2 linked regions of the Herpetosiphon gulosus genome follow. The protein of the gene in region 1 interacts with the protein of each later gene in a pairwise test. Links are inferred from orthologs where the notes say so. Each region holds a gene or a part of one and is shown on either strand. Other genes may lie near its edges.

What was found.
Region 2: the proteins of ABEB26_RS07160 (region 1) and sfsA interact in binary tests that used the Escherichia coli proteins (3 or more experiments, as listed by UniProt). The link is inferred for Herpetosiphon gulosus from one-to-one orthologs.

What each region holds. Positions count from the first base shown.
Region 1 is NZ_BAABRU010000004.1:290,452-300,054, reverse strand. The notes cover bases 3,976-6,943. They hold ABEB26_RS07160 (glutamate-5-semialdehyde dehydrogenase), read left to right. Parts: upstream 3,976-4,812; coding sequence 4,813-6,075; downstream 6,076-6,943. Other genes in these bases: ABEB26_RS07150 (heavy metal-responsive transcriptional regulator), read right to left, coding at 6,469-6,879; ABEB26_RS07155 (hypothetical protein), read right to left, coding at 6,081-6,476; ABEB26_RS07165 (histidine phosphatase family protein), read left to right, coding at 4,095-4,790. Outside these bases: preprotein translocase subunit SecA, read left to right, coding at 1-2,451; proB (glutamate 5-kinase), read left to right, coding at 2,770-3,879; ABEB26_RS07145 (NADPH-dependent F420 reductase), read left to right, coding at 7,353-7,985; ABEB26_RS07140 (NADH-quinone oxidoreductase subunit N), read right to left, coding at 8,160-9,603. UniProt on the Escherichia coli protein: Catalyzes the NADPH-dependent reduction of L-glutamate 5-phosphate into L-glutamate 5-semialdehyde and phosphate. The product spontaneously undergoes cyclization to form 1-pyrroline-5-carboxylate.
Region 2 is NZ_BAABRU010000007.1:308,745-318,180, reverse strand. What follows is about bases 6,621-9,421. They hold sfsA (DNA/RNA nuclease SfsA), read left to right. Parts: upstream 6,621-7,548; coding sequence 7,549-8,295; downstream 8,296-9,421. Other genes in these bases: fadH (2,4-dienoyl-CoA reductase), read right to left, coding at 8,617-9,421; ABEB26_RS11945 (protein-tyrosine phosphatase family protein), read right to left, coding at 6,890-7,432; ABEB26_RS11950 (SDR family NAD(P)-dependent oxidoreductase), read right to left, coding at 6,621-6,893. Outside these bases: ABEB26_RS11975 (tetratricopeptide repeat protein), read right to left, coding at 1-349; ABEB26_RS11970 (ABC transporter ATP-binding protein), read left to right, coding at 678-2,594; ABEB26_RS11965 (ABC transporter ATP-binding protein), read left to right, coding at 2,599-4,476; ABEB26_RS11960 (adenylyltransferase/cytidyltransferase family protein), read right to left, coding at 4,598-5,092; ABEB26_RS11955 (bifunctional heptose 7-phosphate kinase/heptose 1-phosphate adenyltransferase), read right to left, coding at 5,100-6,095; more of ABEB26_RS11950, read right to left, coding at 6,117-6,620; more of fadH, read right to left, coding at 9,422-9,436. UniProt on the Escherichia coli protein: Binds to DNA non-specifically. Could be a regulatory factor involved in maltose metabolism.

The sequences.
Region 1 (9,603 bases):
CACTGGCGGCCTTGCTCACGCCGCGAAGCCTATATGGCCGATATGACCTACGGAACAAATAATGAATATGGCTTCGATTATCTGCGCGATAACATGGTGCAGCACAAAGATCAATGTGTGCAGCGTGAATTGCACTATGCGATTGTTGACGAAGTAGATAATATTTTGATCGACGAAGCCCGTACTCCCTTGATTATCTCTGGCCCAGCCCAAGAATCCAGCGATAACTATCGTCGGTTTTCTTCGTTGGTGCGTGGCCTCAAGCGCTCAAGCATTTCGCCAGATGAAGTGCGCAAGGGCTTGAAAGACGATTTCGATGGCGATTATTGGATCGACGAAAAATCACGCTCAATTACCTTGACCGAATCGGGCTTAGAGGTGATGGAAAAACGCCTCAATTTGCCTGATGGCGAAAATATGTACGATGCCAAGAACTTTGAATTAACTCATTATTTGGAAAACGCCCTCAAGGCCGAATATGTTTTCCATCGTGATGTTGATTATGTGGTGCAAAATGGCGAAGTCGTGATCGTCGATGAATTTACAGGCCGGACAATGCCAGGTCGGCGTTGGTCAGATGGCTTGCACCAAGCGGTTGAAGCCAAAGAAGCGGTCGAAGTGCGCCGCGAGAACGTCACCTTGGCAACCATCACCTTCCAAAACTACTTCCGAATGTACAATAAACTTGGTGGCATGACTGGTACAGCGATCACCGAAGCTGAAGAATTTAGCAAAATCTACAATTTGGAAGTGGTGATTATCCCGACCAATCGCCAAGTCGTGCGCGAAGATTATCGCGACCATATTTATGCCTCGCAAAAAGCCAAATATCACGCCGTACTGCGCGAAATCAAAGAGATGCACGCAGTTGGCCGCCCAGTTTTGGTCGGTACAACCTCGGTCGAAAGCTCCGAAATTGTCAGCAATTTGCTGAAGCAAGAAGGGCTTGAACACTATCTTTTGAATGCTAAGCAACACGAACGTGAAGCTTATATCGTGGCTCAAGCTGGTCGCACGGGTGCGATCACAATTGCGACCAACATGGCTGGTCGGGGAACTGACATTTTGCTGGGCGGCAACCCCGATGGTTTAATTGAGGAACATCTCAAAGCTCTTGGCACAACCATTGCCGATGCAACGCCTGAGCAACTAGCCCAAGTCCAGGCCCAAGCTAAAGCCGATGTCGAGGCTGAGCGTAAAGCTGTGATGGAAGCTGGTGGCTTGCACATCATCGGCACTGAGCGCCACGAAGCTCGCCGGATTGATAACCAACTCCGTGGTCGGGCTGGCCGTCAAGGCGACCCGGGTTCGTCGCGCTTCTTCATTTCACTTGAAGATGAGTTGATGACCCGCTTCGGACGAATTGACACGATCAAGCGCTTGATGGAGCGTATGTCTGATGGCGATGAAGAATTGCCACTCGAATCGGGCTTGCTCGATAAAGCGATCGAAAGTGCCCAAACTCGGGTTGAAGGTTATAACTTTGATGTGCGTAAGCATGTGGTCGAATACGACGACGTGGTGAACAAGCAGCGCGAAGTGATCTACGCTGACCGCCATGCTATTCTTGGCGGCGAAGATATGGGCGACCGGATTCTTGAGATGGTCGTTGATGAAATCGACATCCATGTCGAAGAATTTCTCGATAACCGCGAGCTAGACAAGCCCGATCTCGAAGGATTCTTGCGTCAGTTGTATTCGATTGTGCCCCAACTCAAAGCCCAAGAAACTGAATTGGCAGCCCGCTTCAAAGGCAAACAAGCTGATGAAATTGGCGAAATTGCTACCGAAGTGGTGGAAGAAGCCTACAATCGGCTTGGCGAAGAGTTGGCAACCCAATACACCACCTTATTACAACGCGGAGTTCAGCCAATTCCTGGGGTCAGCGGCCCAGAAGCCTTCTTTGCCCACTTCGAGCGCCAAGAAATGCTGGGGGCAATCGATCGCGAATGGATCGATTATCTAACAGCGGTTGATGAAATGCGCCAAGGCATCGGCAACGTCGCAATTGCCCAACAAGATCCATTGGTAGCCTTCAAACGCGAAGCCTTTAAGATGTTCGACGAACTCAAAGGCAACATTCAAAACCGGATCGTCTACAACTTCTTTACCGACGCTGCTAACTGGCAAGTGCGTTTGCGCCAAGTTGAGCTTGAAATGGAAGCCCGTTTGGCTCTGGCTCAAACCGCTGGTGGTTCAGAAAACGCTACTGAAGAAGCTCCCAAGCCCGCCAAACGTGGAGTTGGTGGGGCGGCGCGACGGGTCAGCAATGCCGCAGGCCAAGCTGCACCAGCCCGCCGAATTGTGATCAAAATCGGCCGCAATGATCCTTGCCCATGCGATAGCGGCAAGAAGTTCAAAGCTTGCCATGGCTTGCCGGGCAAAGAAGCCGAACTTGAGGCGATTTTGGCGGTCAAGCATACCCATGCTCAAGCAGTTGGCAAAAAATAGCATTTGACATAACTAATCATCGTTGCTAGGCCGTGGGGTGTTTTTGCTCTACGGCCTGTTTATTTAAGAACATAGAACCAAGTCAGAAGTCAAAAATCAAAAGGCAACATAGTAGGGGTCAGGATTCAGGGGCGAGGGGTCAGAATGAGCGGCGAGAATCTAGGAAGTACAGAGGCAACAGCAGCATAATCATCAAAATCTGTGCTAATCTGTGGCTTGAAACTGCTCTTCATGTGCTTCGTGGATCAATCTGCGCGGTTCAGCAATTATTGGTTAAAATAGCTATTTGTAATAATCTTGATGGATAGAGATCTGCATATGCGAATTGTAGTTAAACTTGGGACGAGCGTTTTGACCGACGGAACCGACCGTTTGCATCGCCCACGCATGGTCGATTTGGCGCGTCAGATGGCCCAATTACGTGATGTTGGCCACGAAGTTGTCTTGGTTTCTTCAGGCGCAGTGTTGGCTGGCTGGGAGCGCTTGGGCTTTCCCAAACGACGGCGTGAGTTGACCCATAAACAGGCGTTGGCGGCAGTTGGGCAGGGCCGTTTGATGCATATTTATGGTCAATTATTTGAAATTTACGATGTGCCTGTAGCTCAAACGCTGCTTACCCGCGCCGACTTGCGTGATCGAGTGCGCTACCTGAATGCCCGCGCCACCTTATTAACTTGCTTGGAAATTGGCGTATTGCCAATTATCAATGAAAATGATGCAGTGGCAGTTGATGAGATTCGCGTCGGCGATAATGACACACTTTCAGCTTTGGTCGCGAATTTGGTTGATGCCCAGTTATTGGTCATTTTGAGCGATATTGCTGGCTTATATAGCGCCGACCCACGCCATAACCCTGAAGCAACCCTGATCGACGATGTTGCGGCGGTGAATGAACAGGTTTATGCTTTGGCAGGAGCGGCGGGTTCGCATCGTGGCACTGGCGGTATGTTCACCAAAATTCAGGCTGCCGAATTGGCGACCCGTGCTGGCACAACCATGGTGATTGCTGCTGGTAACGAGCCGAACGTACTTGTGCGCTTGGTCGCTGGCGAGAGTGTTGGCACACGGTTTCGGCCAGTCAGCACCCGCTTGGAAAGCCGCAAACGCTGGATTATGGCTGAGCGCGTGCGCCAAGCCCATATTGCAGTTGATGCAGGTGCAGTTCAAGCCCTCACTCAGCAAGGCCGTAGCCTGTTGCCTGCTGGAATTGTGGCAGTTGAAGGCGAATGGCGACGCGGCCAAACTGTAGCGATTGTCGCGCCCGACGGCCAAACGATCGCCTGTGGCCTATGCCAATATGCCGCCCACGAAGTTGCCCAAATCAAAGGCTCGCGCACCAGCGATATCGAAAGCATTCTCGGCTATTCTTATGGCGCTGAAGTCATTCACCGCGATGATATGGTAGCCTTTGTTAAGGATGAATTATGAAGTGGGAAAAGGGATGAAGAAGGAATTTTTGTGGCTTCAAATTGATATCTCGGTTTTATCAAAAGCTGAAGGATGGTGGATTGCTACATCCTTCATCCTTCCATAAAGAGGGAGGATGATTTTGCAATTTTGAATAATTACTTATTTCTACTAAGGTGCTAATAGTTGAGGAATGCTATTCATCCTTCATCCTTCATCCTTCTATAAGGGGTATTATGGCTAAACTCTATTTGATTCGCCATGGCCAGGCTGTGGTGAATGTCGAGCCGATTATTGGTGGGATCAAGGGTGATCGTGGCTTGACAGCCTTGGGTGTGCAACAAGCTGAATCGTTACGTGATCGGCTGATGGCAACTCGCGAGATTGTGCCCGATTTATTTATTTGTAGTACGATGCCACGTGCAATGCAAACAGCCGAAATTATCGCGCCAGCGTTTGCCAAGCCCTTGCTTTACGATGAAGGTTTTTGTGAGTTCAATGTGGGCGAGGCTGATGGCCTGAGTTGGAAAGAGTATAATGCGCGTTATGGAAAGTTTGATTTCGACCTACGCAAGCCCTTATCGCCTGGTGGCGAGACTTGGCAAACCTTTTGTCAACGCACTCATTTCAATTTTGAACGGGTGCTGAACGCCAATCCCGAGGCCACGATTGTAATTGTTTGCCACGGTTGGGTGATAGAATCGTCGTTAAGCTATTTTTGGCCGCATACTCGTAGCGAACAACCAAATGTCGATCTCGAAGTAACCAATACATCCTTGACCCATTGGTATCAGCATCAGCGGGGTGGGCAGGTGCGCTGGTTTTTGGGTGGCTACAACGACGCTGTGCATTTACATGCCGCTGTTCGTTGGCAACTCGAAGGCGATCTGGAAGGTGAGGATCATCCAGCCGCCCCGCTTGGCGAGTTATGACGGCTAGCATGAGGAGTATCCAATGCTTGAGGCAATGGGTCAGCGAGCAAAGCTGGCAGCACGAATATTGGCCCGCACAACTACGGCTCAACGTAATGCTGCCGTCGAGGCCATGGCTGAAGAACTAAGCCTTGATCGCGAATCAATTCTTTCGGCCAACGAGGCTGATATGCGACTGGGGCGCGAGGCTGGCTTAACCCCAGCCTTGCTTGATCGTTTATTACTTAACGAGCAGCGACTTGAAACAATTGCCAACGATGTGCGCACCGTGGCGGTTTTGCCTGATCCGGTTGGCGAGATATTTGAGCAAGGTGTGCTGCCAAATGGCTTGCGCATCGAAAAGCGCCGCGTGCCGCTGGGAGTAGTTGGCGTAATCTATGAGGCGCGGCCAAATGTTACTGCTGATGTGGCAGCGTTGTGTATCAAGGCAGGCAGTGCGGTGATTTTACGGGGTGGTAAGGAGATTACCCGTTCAGCTGGAGCATTGGTTCAAGCTCTCCGTCGTGCCTTAGAACGAGTTGATCTGCCCGCTGATGCCTTGCAACTAATCGACAATCCTGATCGCGAATTGGTGCGCGGCTTGCTGACCTTGGATCGCTATGTGGATATGATTATTCCGCGTGGTGGTTCGGGCTTGCACGATTTTTGCCGTAAAACTGCCACAATTCCGGTGATTACGGGCGGAATTGGGGTTTGCCACGCCTACATTGACCATACTGCGCCACTTGAGCAAGTTGTGCCAATTATTGTTAATGCCAAAGTGCAACGCCCAAGCGTGTGCAACTCGCTCGAAACCGTGTTGATTGAGCGTAGCGCCGCCGCCAAAGTGCTGCCACGGCTCGGTGCAGCTTTGTACGAAAATAAGGTCGAATTGCGCTGTGATCCTGAGTCGTTGGCGATCTTACGCGAAGCTGGTAGCGCCGATTGGCACTTAGTTGCGGCCCAGCCCGCTGATTTTGGTCAAGAGTTCTCGGCATTAATTTTGGCGGTACGAGTGGTTGATGGGCTTGATCAAGCGATTGAGCATATTGATAACTATGGCACTGACCATTCCGACACGATTTTATCGCACGATCCAGCGGCGATTGAGCGCTTTTTGAACGAGGTTGATTCGGCGGTCGTTTATGCCAATTCCTCAACCCGTTTCACCGATGGCTCGCAAATGGGCTTGGGCGCTGAAATTGCGATCAGCACCCAAAAATTGCATGCACGTGGCCCGATGGCTTTGCGTGAACTGACCTCGTACAAATGGGTAGTCCGCGGTGCTGGCCACATTCGCGATTGATGCTTCTAGTGGGCAATCGCGCTCGTTTGGCGTGGATTGCCCGTTTGTTGATCGGCCCGCAAACTCCAAAGCGTTGCGATCGCGCCAACCACATCAGCGCCAGCAAAAAAGAGCAATTGCCATGGCCCTACACCAGCAATTACCCACCAACCGAAGATCAACGGCACGCTCAGCCGCAAAATCACTGTGGTCATGGCATAGCGGCGCAGATCGATTGGGCTAACATTCATGTGTAAAACCCCAATAAATCCCACCAACATGCCTGCCACGCGCGGCCAAACCTCAGTCGTTGCTGGCATGCCAAATAAACTCAAGAGCAGATTTGGCGCAAGCGCAGCCAAAAGCCCAGTGCTCACCGCATACCAACCAAACCAGCGTAAACTCCGAATAGTTCTAAGCATCAGAAACTCCTTGAGAACAGGCCATCTCGGCCAAAGCGTGAATAACTGGGCATTCACGCGGATCATCAGCGGAACGAGCGGCGAATTCGTGCAAGGCCTGGCGCAAACGCTGAAACTGTTGAACCGTCTGGTCAATTTGCTGAACTTTTTGATCAACAAATTGCTGAATCAAGGCTTGCTCGGTATTTTGCGGGCTGAGTTGCAGAAACATGCCCATTTCACGCAAGCTAAAGCCCAATGCTTGACCTTGCTTGATTGCCAAAATTCGCGCAACAACCGTGTTTGAATAATCGCGATAGCCTGATTCACGGCGTTGGGCGGTTTCGATCAAGCCCATGCGTTCATATAAGCGCACCGTTTGCACACTCACGCCACAGCGGCGAGCTACTTGGCCAATTTGCATCGCTCAATTCCTTTCTGCTGCTTAGCATAAACCCTATACTATGCTATAGAGTCAAGCCGCAATTTGAGCAAGGATGAAGGATGCATTATGAAGGATGAAAAGCTTGATTTAACGCAGAGGCACAGAGAAAAAGATGAGGGATGAAGGATGAGGGATGAAACTGCGAAGGGCACGAAATGAGGCTATAGGCTATGGACTATCGGCTATTCCTTGGTATTTCAATAACGTAATTCCAATAGCCAATAGCCTGTATCCATTCACCCTCTGCGTTTCTGCGTTAAAAATCGTTCTCGCCGCTTGGCCGACCTTTTCGCCTGTACTTCAGAATCTCATGGCGTGGTAGCAGTTGCGTTGGCAACAGATAAAGCCTATGATATCGAACGCCAATGGCAATTTGCCGATGATGAGGCGCAGATCATGCGCTTGGTCATGGCCATGCTGCTGTGGCGCTGATGTGCTATGGAGAACTGATTATGACTGAATCCATTGGGATTCTTGGTACGGGTGAGATGGGAGGCATCTTGGCGCGGGCCTTCAGTCGGGCAAACTATCCGGTTTTGCTGGGATCGCGTGCTGCTGCGCGGGCGGCAGAACGGGCTACCGCGCTGGCCGTTGCTGGTGGGGGGAAGATTCAGTCTGGTGACTATACAACGACAGTCCAATCAGCCTCGATTTTAATCCTCGCACTGGGCTTTTCGGATGCCTTGACCTTGCTCCCAACGCTCGGAACAGCCTTGAACGGCAAACTGGTGGTGGATATTAGTACTCCGTGGGGTGATGAAATTGCCGAGCGCTCCGCCGCCGAACGTCTAGCGGATCAGCTGCCTGCCACGGCGCAGCTTGTTGGTGCGTGGAAAACGACCTTTGCAGCGACGCTTGATGGGCCACACGATCTCCAGCACGATGTGTTTGTGTCGGGTGATCATGCGGCGGCCAAGCAGCGGGTAAGTGGTTTAATTCAGAAACTGGGGTTTCGGGCGGTGGATTGTGGAAATTTGGCAACCGCCCGAGTCTTGGAGGGGATGGTGCGATTAATGGGACCAATCGCCCGGTCGCTTGCCCCCGCCGAGCGCCATGGCTCACCTGCATGGAAGTTTTTGCCTTAGGGCATGGTCACACTGCACGACGATGATTTGGGAGTGGAGAAAGGGGATGGTCTGCGCCTCGGCATTAAAACTTCCCCAACTTCTCTGCCTCTTATTTCATCCTTCATCCGTTAAAAAAAACTCCCCCACAAACCCGTAGGCTCATGGGGGAAGTTCAACAAGGTAGAAATTAGCTTAGGGAGCGACGGTCAGAACCAGCGCTTTAGCCAAATCGGTGAAGATATTGGGCAAAATTCCCACTGCGATAATCCCAATCACTGCGACGATTACGCCGAACGAGAGCGAGGCCGTGGCATAGGTTGGTTGTGGCTCGGTGGCTTCGGCATCGCGCATCCACATCGTCACAATTACCCGCAAGTAGAAGAAGGCCGAAATCACACTGGTGACGACCCCGATAATCGCCAGATAATCGAGATTGGCATCCCAAGCGGCGCGGAAAATACCAAACTTGCTGGCAAATCCAGCTGTTGGTGGCACGCCTGCCAACGAGAACATAAACACGGTCATCGCGAGCGCCAACAATGGGCTACGCTTGCCTAAACCGCGTAAATCGCTCAATTCAAACACGGGCATGCCGCGATTTTCCAAAGCGATCAGCACAGCAAACGCGCCAAGGTTGGTCAAAGTGTAGGCCAACAGGTAAACCGTGAATGCGCTGATGCCTTTTTCGCTAGCAGCCAACACGCCCAGCAACATATAGCCAGCGTGGGCAATTGACGAATAGGCTAACATCCGTTTGAGGTTACTTTGTGCTACCGCCACGATATTGCCGTAGGCCATAGTTGCAGCGGCAAATAAGCCAAACAGCAATTGCCACTCAGGTTTGAGCGCAGGAAATGCCACATTCAAGAAACGCAACATCGCTGCGAACGCTGCGCCCTTGGTTGCAACCGACATGTAGGCGGTTACTGGTGTAGGCGCACCTTCGTAAACGTCTGGTGTCCAGGCATGGAAGGGGAACATTGAAACCTTGAAGCCCAAGGCGATCAGCACAAAACCAACCCCAGCCAACAAAATGGGATCATCAAGTGCTCTGCCTGTGCTTTGCCAGGTGCTCAACTCGGCAGCAATTTGGGCCAAGTTGGTTTTGCCAGTCATACCATAGATTAATGCAATGCCATAAACCAAGAAGCCAGCAGCAAAACCGCCAAGCAACAGATATTTAATCGCTGCTTCGCCCGATTTGAACTGCGGCACAGCAAAACCGGTTAGCACATACAGCGCAATCGAGAGCGTTTCAACCCCAATGAAGATGGTTACAAGGTCGGTTGATTGAACCAAGAACAACATCCCCGAGGTTGCAAACAACACCAAGGGATAAAATTCGCCTTGGCTGAGATTTTGGCGTGGCATGTAATCAAAGGCTATTAGCAAGGTCAAGGCTGTGCCTGCCAGCAAAATCCAATTTACCAACACCCCAAACTTGTCAAACACCAACATGTCTGAGAAGCCCGAGATAGTTGCGCCATAATCCAGCGCACCCAGCGCCGCCGTCACGCCAAGCCCGATCAGGCTCAACGTGAGCAAAATCCGCCGATCCGAGGTGAACATATCGACAATCAATACCAACATCGCCCAAATCATCAGGAATGCTGGCATGCCTAAGACTGTCCAGTTA
Region 2 (9,436 bases), on another replicon or contig:
AATTATCCAAAATCAGCAATAATTCTTGGTCGGCTAGCCACGCCCCAACGCTGGCCAAGAGCGATTGATTGCCCAGTCGACTGAGGTTGAAGGCTTGGGCCAGGGTTGGCAACACCAGATCAACATCATAGACATGGGCCAAACTGACAAATAACGCGCCATCGGCAAATTGCTCGCAGACTGTGCGGCCTGCTTCGAGTGCTAAGCGAGTCTTGCCCGCTCCACCAGGCCCAACCAAGGTAACCAGACGAATTGTGGGATCGGGCAAAAGCTGCTCAAGTTGAGCCATTTCTTGGATGCGGCCAAGCAGCGGTGTAACTGGTAATGGAATATGGCGTGGAATTCCCATCGGCGTAATCCTATCAGTGATGCACAACACACCTCACAACTCTATTATAGTGCAAGCCTGCCGCAGAACATAGAGGATCAAGAAAGGATGAAGGATGAGGGATGAGGGATGAAGGTCATATAACAGAGAGCATATATATCCTTTGTGCGCTTCGCGTTCTTTGCGTTCTTCGTGGTTTCTATTTCTCATCTTCGTGCCCTTCGTGGATCAACCGATCCACACCACGTTCTCGTACTAGAGTATGATTGATCTTTTTGAAACTTGGCGTACAATTAGTTAGTTCAACTAACTAATTGAAATTGTAAGGATGGGCAACGTGCAAGCACAAATGGGAAAACCCCAAGCACAGCGTGGTCAGAAGGCTGGCGGTGGGTCGGGGGGGCTTGGTCGTGCGATCGCCTACCTCGGTGCTCAGCGCAAATCGGCGATTCTGGCCTATGTGGCCTTGGCACTCGCAACCTTAGCCCAATTGGCAGTGCCGCAATTGGTGCAAAACATGATCGATGCGGTAACCAGTGGCTCAATTGCGCGAATTATTTTCAAGCAAGTGCCTGAGCCAATGCAAGCTGCCGCCGCCCAACAAGCAGGTACGACTATCGAACAATTGCGGCTTGATCAAACCAATGCTGAATCGTTGTTGATTAATGCGGCGTTGATTATTGTGGCTTTTGCTTTTATGCGCGGAATTTTCTCGTTTGTGCAAGCCTATATGGCTGAAAAAACCTCGCAAGGTGTGGCGTTTGATCTGCGTAATCAGATTTTTGCGCGGGTGCAACGCCTTTCATTCTCCTACTACGATCAAAATCAAACTGGCCAATTGATGATTCGCGCCACCGATGATGTGGAAAAAGTGCGAACTTTCATTGCTCAAGGTTTGATTTTAACCGCTCAAGCCTTGTTGCTCTTGGTTGGCGCATTAGTAATTCTGTTCTTCACCAATTGGAAGCTTTCATTGGTGGTTGTGCCGTTGCTACCGGTCGCCATGGTCATGTTTATGATCTTTGGTAAAGTCAGCCAGCCCTTGTTTGGGATTGTGCAACGCAAACTTTCGTCACTCAATACCATTTTGCAAGAAAACTTGGCGGGGATCAAAGTTGTCAAGGCGTTTACCCGCGAGCCATACGAATCGCAACGCTTTGATCTGGCGGCAACCGATTTGATGGACCAACAACTGCGAATTAGCAAAGTCTTTTCGTTTTTGTTTCCGGTAATCTTTTTGGTGGCACAACTTGGCCAAGCGGGAATTCTCTATTTCGGCGGTCGCCAAATTTTGGGTGGTACGCTAGATTTAGGTGAATATCAAAAATTCAGCTTGTACTTGGTCTATGTGTTTTTTCCCTTGGGTCAGCTTGGTTTTATTATCTCGCTGATGGCTCAGGCTGGCGCTTCGGCCTCGCGTATTTTCGAAATTCTCGATGCCAAGAGCGAAATTACCGATAAGCCTGATGCCCAAGAATTACCCGCCATTCAAGGCAACGTTGAATTTCGTAATGTAACCTTTCGCTACTTTGGCAGCAGCGATCCAGTGCTGCGCGATGTGAGTTTCGCGGCTAAACCAGGCCAAACAATCGCTTTACTTGGCGCAACTGGTAGTGGCAAATCGACGATCATCAACTTACTGCCCCGCTTTTACGATGTCAGCGAAGGTGCAGTCTTGATCGATGGCCATGATTTGCGCGATGTAAAACTTGATAGCTTGCGCTCGCAGATTGGGATTGTGCTGCAAGAAACCAATCTGTTTAGTGGCTCAATTCGCGATAACATCGCTTTTGGGCGACCTGAGGCGACGTTTGAAGAAGTTGAAGCTGCTGCTAAAGCAGCCTCGGCTCACGATTTTATTATGACTTTTCCTCAAGGCTACGATACCTCGGTTGGCGAACGCGGTGCAACCTTGTCTGGCGGTCAAAAGCAACGGATCGCGATTGCTCGCGCTTTGCTGCTCAATCCACGGCTGCTGATTTTGGATGATTCGACCAGCAGCGTTGACTTGATGACTGAATATCGCATTCAAAAGGCACTTGATCAATTGATGCAAGGCCGCACCAGCGTGGTAATTGCCCAACGGATTAGCACCGTCTTGAATGCTGACCAAATTTTGGTGCTCGAAAAAGGCCAAGTGGTGGCGCGTGGCAACCATGAAGAATTAATGGAAAGCAGTGCCATCTACGCCGAAATTTACAATTCGCAACTGGTCGGCGATGCCGACATTGCAGCGCTTGAAAACTCAAGCGTTGAGGAGGCTTAGCGCTATGATGGGTGGATTAGGCGGTCCTCGCCACTTATTAGAAGCTGAAACTGAAAAGCCCCAACGCTTGGGTGCAACGCTGGCTCGCTTTGGCTTTTATTTTCGTAAAAAATGGTTTGGCTTTGCGTTTGCCATCCTTTTAATTGTCATCGGCACATGGGGCCAAGTTGTTACCCCCGATTTGATCGGCCAATCGATCGATTGCTATTTGCTGCCCAACCCCAGCGCCTGCTGGTTTGATACGATCAATAGCGAAATTAGCAGCGCTGATCGTTTGAGCGGACTTGGCTCATTGGTGCTGTTGTTGTGTGGCTTGTTTATTGGGACATCGATTTTGCAAGGCTTGGCCTTTTATGCTATGAACTGGTCAGGTCAACATGCCCTGCGCCAGATGCGTGAAGATCTATTTGCCCAAATTCATCGTTTGTCGTTGGGTTTTTACTCGCGCAACGAAGCTGGCAACATTATGAGTCGCATCACCAGCGATACCGATACGATTCAGCAGATGCTGGGCTTTGCCTTGCTCAACGTGCTTGGCGGTATTTTGCTAATCGGCTGGGTTGCGATCAAAATGTTACAAGAAAATGTGCCCTATGCTTTGTTGAGCTTGAGCGTTGTGCCGTTTATGGCAATTGCAACCTTCTATTTTTCGAGTCAAGCTCGCAAAGCCTTCCGTAAAACCCGCCAACAGATGGGCAGCGTCAATGCTGGCTTGCAAGAAAGCATCGCTGGGGCGCGTGAAGTACAAGCCTTCAATCGTGAAGAAGAAAGTATCGCTCAATTTGTGCGTACCAACGCGGCCAATCGTGATGCCAACGTGCGAGCTGCCACCTTCACCAGTGCGCTCAACCCAGTGCTCGAAGCCTTGGGCTATGTGGCGATTGCAATTGTGGTTGTGGTTGGCGGGCTTTCAGTCTTACGCGATCAACCATTATTTGGCTCGACTGCAATTTCGCTAGGTTTGGTATTTGCCTTCTTGCAATATGTCCAACGCTTCAACCAACCAATTCAGCAAATTGCCGTGATGTGGACTAATGTGCAAAATGCGATTGCTGGCGGCGAACGAATTTTCAATTTGCTTGATGAAGTTCCCGATGTAACCGACAAGCCTGATGCCCGCGAAATGCCCGCGATTGTCGGCAAAGTGGAGTTGGTCGATGCTAAAGCCGAGTACAAAAAAGGCGAACCAGTTTTGCGCGGAGTCAGTTTTACTGCTGAACCAGGCCAAACGATCGCGATTGTTGGGCCGACTGGCGCAGGCAAAACCACGATTATCAATTTGCTGCCGCGTTTTTATGATGTCACTGGTGGCGCAGTTAAGATTGATGGAATTGATGTACGCGATGTAACAGCTGCTAGCTTACGCCGCCAAATTGGTATCGTGCTCCAAGATTCGTTCTTGTTCTCGGATACCGTGATTAATAATATTCGCTATGGGCGGCTCGATGCCAGCGATGAAGAAGTGATTGCAGCAGCCAAATTGGCCTCGGCTCACGATTTTATTGAGCGTTTGAGTGATGGCTACCAAACCGTGCTGGGCGAACGTGGTGGTGGTTTGAGCCAAGGCCAACGTCAATTAATCGCGATTGCACGGGCTGCACTAGCCAATCCACGCATTTTAATTCTTGATGAAGCGACTTCGAGTGTTGATACCCGTACCGAGCGCTTGATTCAGCAGGCCTTTGATAGCTTGCTGCAAGGCCGAACCAGCTTTGTAATTGCCCACCGTTTGAGCACAATTCGTAACGCCGATTTGGTCTTGATGCTTAAAGACGGGGCTGTGATCGAGCGTGGCACGCATACCGAATTGTTGGCGCAACGCGGCGCATACTACGATTTGTATATGAGCCAATTTCGGCGCGAAGAGGAAGTAGTGGCCTAGAAGCTAGCTAACTGAAATCCTATTGATCTAATGCGCCCTAGCAGGCAAAGGCTGCTGTCGAGGTTGATTTGAAGCCCTCGATATGGTTGCTGGCTGCTAGAGCGCATGTTAAGTGATCGATTTACTCGCTGCGAATTTTGGCAATCAGGTTGCTAGTGGATAGCCCTGCTTGATACTGAATTAGCTCGACTTTGCCGCCATAGGCCAAAACAATTCGCGCCTCAGGTAAATCTTTGCCGTTGCTTGCTTGCTCAGGGTGAGCATAATCGCCACCTTTGACATAGATATCAGGTTGTAAAGCACTAACTAATGGCTCGGCGGTTAACGATTCAAATAGTGTGACATACTCGACCGAGCGCAATGCTGCAAGCACAATTCCGCGCTGAAGCTCAGGCACGATTGGGCGGGTTGGGCCTTTGTAGCCACGGACTGAGGCATCGCTGTTCAAGCCAACAATCAACAGATCGCCCAAGGCTCGGGCTGCTTGCAGGTAGGTTACATGGCCTGCATGCAGCAAATCGAAGGCTCCATTGGTAAAAACCACGCTCAAGCCCTGTTCGCGCCACTGCTGGCGAAGTACAACTAAATCGGCTAAATCAGTAAATGGTGAATTCATCGAAGCCTCATACAATCTGGCCAAATTGAATTAATGCGTTCTGAAGCTCGTTCGGGCTAACTGTGGCTACGCCAATTCGGCGTACTACCAAGGCTGCCGCCGTGTTAGCAAGTTTGGCAGCAATAAGCGGGCTATGGCTTGCACACAAACTAAGTGTGGCGGTGGCAATAAAGGTATCGCCCGCCCCAGTTGCATCAAACACCTCACCAATTGGCACTGCTGGAATATGATGGATGCCTGCTGCATCGAGTAGCGAAAAGCCTGCCCCGCCTCGAGTAATCACGACCGCCGCCAACTTAAGTTGATCGCGCAAGCGTTGCAAGCCCTGTTCGACTTGCTGATCGTTAGCTAAACGCTGGCCAAGCCACGCCTCAGCCTCGCCCAAATTGCACTTGAGAAAATCGGCTCCAGCGTAGGGTTCAAAGCGACCTTGGCTATCAACTGTCAACAAAGTTTTATATTGTTGACATAACTGTTGGATGTGTTGAATTAGCCGCTGGCTGAGCCAGCCCACGCGATAATCTGAGCAAAGCACAGCATCAACTTGGGGAATCAATTGGCCTAATAATTCGATCGCCTGATCTTCCAAATTTGGATCAACTGGCCGCCGATCAACCTTATCGAGTCGAGCAACTTGTTGGGCAACGGTTAATTGTACCGAGGCCAAAATGCGGGTTTTAGTGGTGGTTGGGCGTTGCTCATCACGCAGCAATCCAGCGGTGCTCACCTTGCGTTTATGCAAGGCATTGGCTAATTCATGGCCAGCTTGATCAGCACCGATTAATGCCACAATCCCAGCCGTGCTGCCGAGGGCGGTGATATTGGTCGCAGGGTTAGCTGCACCACCAGGAATAATTCGCCGTTGCTCAAATTCTAAAACCGGAATTGCCGCCTCGCGCGAGAGCCGTTCGGGCTTGCCATACAAATATTCGTCGAGCACAACATCGCCAACCACCAGCACGCGGCGATTGGCGAGTTGGGCCACATGTTCAACAGTGATCATGCTTATTCTCAGTATTCAAAATTAGCCAACCATTTTCACCAACCAACGGGTGAAGGCTGGAAAGATTCGATATGCTACCCCAAACACATGATAAATCCGCGGAATAACCCGCTGAGTCGTGGGGTTGGCCGCCACATGCAGCACAATCTCAGTGACATCGTGAGGCTTGAGCATGCCAAAGATTGAGGCAAAGCGCGACATCTTATTGAAGTCGGCGGAATCAAAAAATGGCGTGGCGATTGGGGCAGGGCAAACTAATGAACATTTGATCGGCGTGCCCCGCAATTCAATTTGCAAGGCCTCAGAGGCCGCCATCAAAGCATGTTTTGAAGCTGAATAACTGCCCATGTTGTGGGTTGAAACCAAGCCTGCCACCGAAGCTACATTCACAATATGGCCACTATTTTGCTTGCGCATGACAGGCAAGACCGCCCGAATACAATGCATTGCCCCAAAATAATTAACCGTGATCATGCCTTCGAGATGCTTCCATTCAATCTGCTCAATCGAATCAAAGACCCCATAACCAGCATTATTGATCAGCAAATCGACCCGCCCAAAGCTGGCGACGGCTTGATCGATCAAAGCTTGAACTGCCTGCACATCGCTAACATCAGTGGCAACTGCGAGTGCCTTGGCTCCGGTTTGGTTGATGGCTGCCGCCAGATCGTTTAGTTGCTCGGCTGAACGGGCGGCGAGCACCACATTGGCCCCACCACGCGCCAAACCTTCGGCGATCAACTTGCCAATGCCCGATGATGCTCCAGTGATAATGGCAGTTTTGCCCGCAAAACTCATGATTCTGCTCCTTGTTGTGCCCAATCGTGGGCAAATTGCTCTAAAGCTCGGCGTTGCCAGGGATGCAAATGCACAATTGGGCGACGCGCCTTAACTAAATTCCATGCGTCTTCTAAATCCATGCCTTGGGCAATCAGCACAGCTGTACATAAGGTAGCTGAACGGCTCATGCCAGCATGACAATGGATCAGCACCTTGTGGTCAGTCTCGATAGCTTGTTGCACAAAAGCCACGCCTTGTTGGAGCGCTTCAGGGCTAGGTGCTTGGCGATCCATGGTTGGCAGCCATAGGTAGCCCTCGTTGCCTAACGTGCCAAACTGATCTTGGCGCTCAGCTTGGAGATTGACCGTCACCCGCACACCTTGAGCGTGTAAAATCTGCCAATCGTGGAGATCGAAAAAGCCGCCAAGGTATAATTGCTCAGTAATTTGGTTGACCCGCGGCTTAACTTTGCCGCCAAGTCGCCGATAGAGTCGGCGCGTTCCCATGACTAACCGTGAGCGCAAAACATAAAACCAATGCTGCAAAACTGCCAGCATACCTCAATCCTTTATCAGTTTTTATCGGTGATTAACGACCGCAAGCCATTGTACCACGCTGTACCAAGCTGATTAAGGCTATAATGGACTTCGTTTTTTTAGTGGTAAGGGCCATTGTGGAAACAACAATTCAAGTTGCCTTAGTTGGCGGTGCGCCGTTGGTGCAAGCCACTTTTTTGGAGCGACCAAATCGCTTTTTGGTGCTGGCTCAATTGGCCGATGGGGTAATTGTTCAGGCGCATTTGGCTGATCGAGGCCGTTTATTGACCAAACTCGTGCCAGGAGCGCAGCTGGTGCTAGGCCACAAACCAGCCGAAGGCCGTAAAACTGCCTATCAAGTAGCCGGAGTGTATGAGGCTGACGAACTGGTTTCATTGGATACAGGCTTGCCAAATCGTTTGGTTGAGGCTGCCCTGCGAGCGCAAACCCTCGCGCCTTTTGCTGAATATAGCCATATTGAGCGTGAAGTCAAACTTGGGGCAAGCCGCTTTGATTTTGGTTTAGCTCCGGCTCCACCAACCAAAGCCAAGCGTCATGGCGGCGATTGCCCATGGCTGGTCGAGGTGAAAAGTGTCGGTGATGCTGAGCATAGTTTGGCCTTGTTTCCCGATGCGCCGACCGTGCGGGGCCGCCGACACTTGCTCGAATTGGCCGAATTGCATGAACAAGGGCGGCGCACAGCCGTGATTTTTATTGTGCAACGTGGCGATGCTCAGCGGGTTGCCGTCAACCGCCAAATTGATCCAGCCTTTGCTGAAACTTTGGCCGCAGTCGCTGCCCGTGGCGTTGAAATTTATGCCTATCGCTGCCCTTTGAGCCTTGCTGGCATTCGCTTGGCCGAGCAATTGCCAGTTGAATTGTAGAGGTTAATGAGAACATAGAGCAAAGAACATAGAACCTAGATGTAATGGTTTATCGCGTTAATAACGGCCAGCATGCCCTCACCCCCTCTCCCGCCCGCAAGGCGAGGGGGAATCGCTCAGGGAGTGCTCCCCTCGCCCGCCGCAGTGGGAGAGGGGTTGGGGGTGAGGGAACGAGAGAAATGGTTGTTAACCCAATGATCCATTACACATAGAACCTAGGGGAAAGTATAAGGATTAATTATGAGGGATGAAATTTAACCACGAAGGACACGAAGAGCACGAAGAATCATTTTTTGCCTCCTTCGTGTCCTTCGTGGTTAATTAATTGCCACTTTTCTTGGTCATTTTGGAGAGCATATCCCACATTTCGTTGGGCAAGCGATCAAGCCCTGAGAATTGACCTGCGCCATACAGCCACTCGCCGCCGTCAATCGTGATGCATTCGCCGTTGATATAGCCCGCTTCGTCGGCCAACATATAGGCGGCCAAATTGGCTAGCTCAATATGTTCGCCAACGCGGCGTAATGGCACACGATTGAGCGCTTGTTCAGCCAATTCGGGGGTTGGGGCAAGCCGTTCCCAAGCGCCTTGAGTTGGGAAGGGGCCAGGTGCGATTGCGTTCATTCGAATGCCATAGCGTGCCCATTCGACTGCCAACGAGCGAGTAAGGGCCAAAACCCCAGCTTTGGCTGCCGCCGATGGTACAACAAAGCCGCTGCCCGACCAAGCGTAAGTTGTAACGATGTTCAAACATTGGCCACCGCGCCCAGCTTCGATCCACTTTTTGCCTAGAGCCAAGGTGCAATAAAACGTACCATGCAACACAATTCCCAAAACGGCATCAACTGCTCGGTGCGAAAGCTTCTCGGTTGGGCTGATAAAGTTGCCAGCAGCGTTATTAACCAAAATATCGACCGTGCCGAAATGATTCCAAACGGCCTCGATCATTTGGTCAACCGCTTCGGGGTCGCGCACATCGCAGGGCACCGTAAAAACTTCACCGCCTTTGGCTGCCATCATTTCGCTGGCTGCGGTGCTCAATTTTTCGGCATTGCGGCTGGTAATTGCCAACTTTGCCCCCAACTCAAGGAAGCGCTCACCCATTGAACGCCCCAAGCCCGAACCCCCACCAGTGATGATG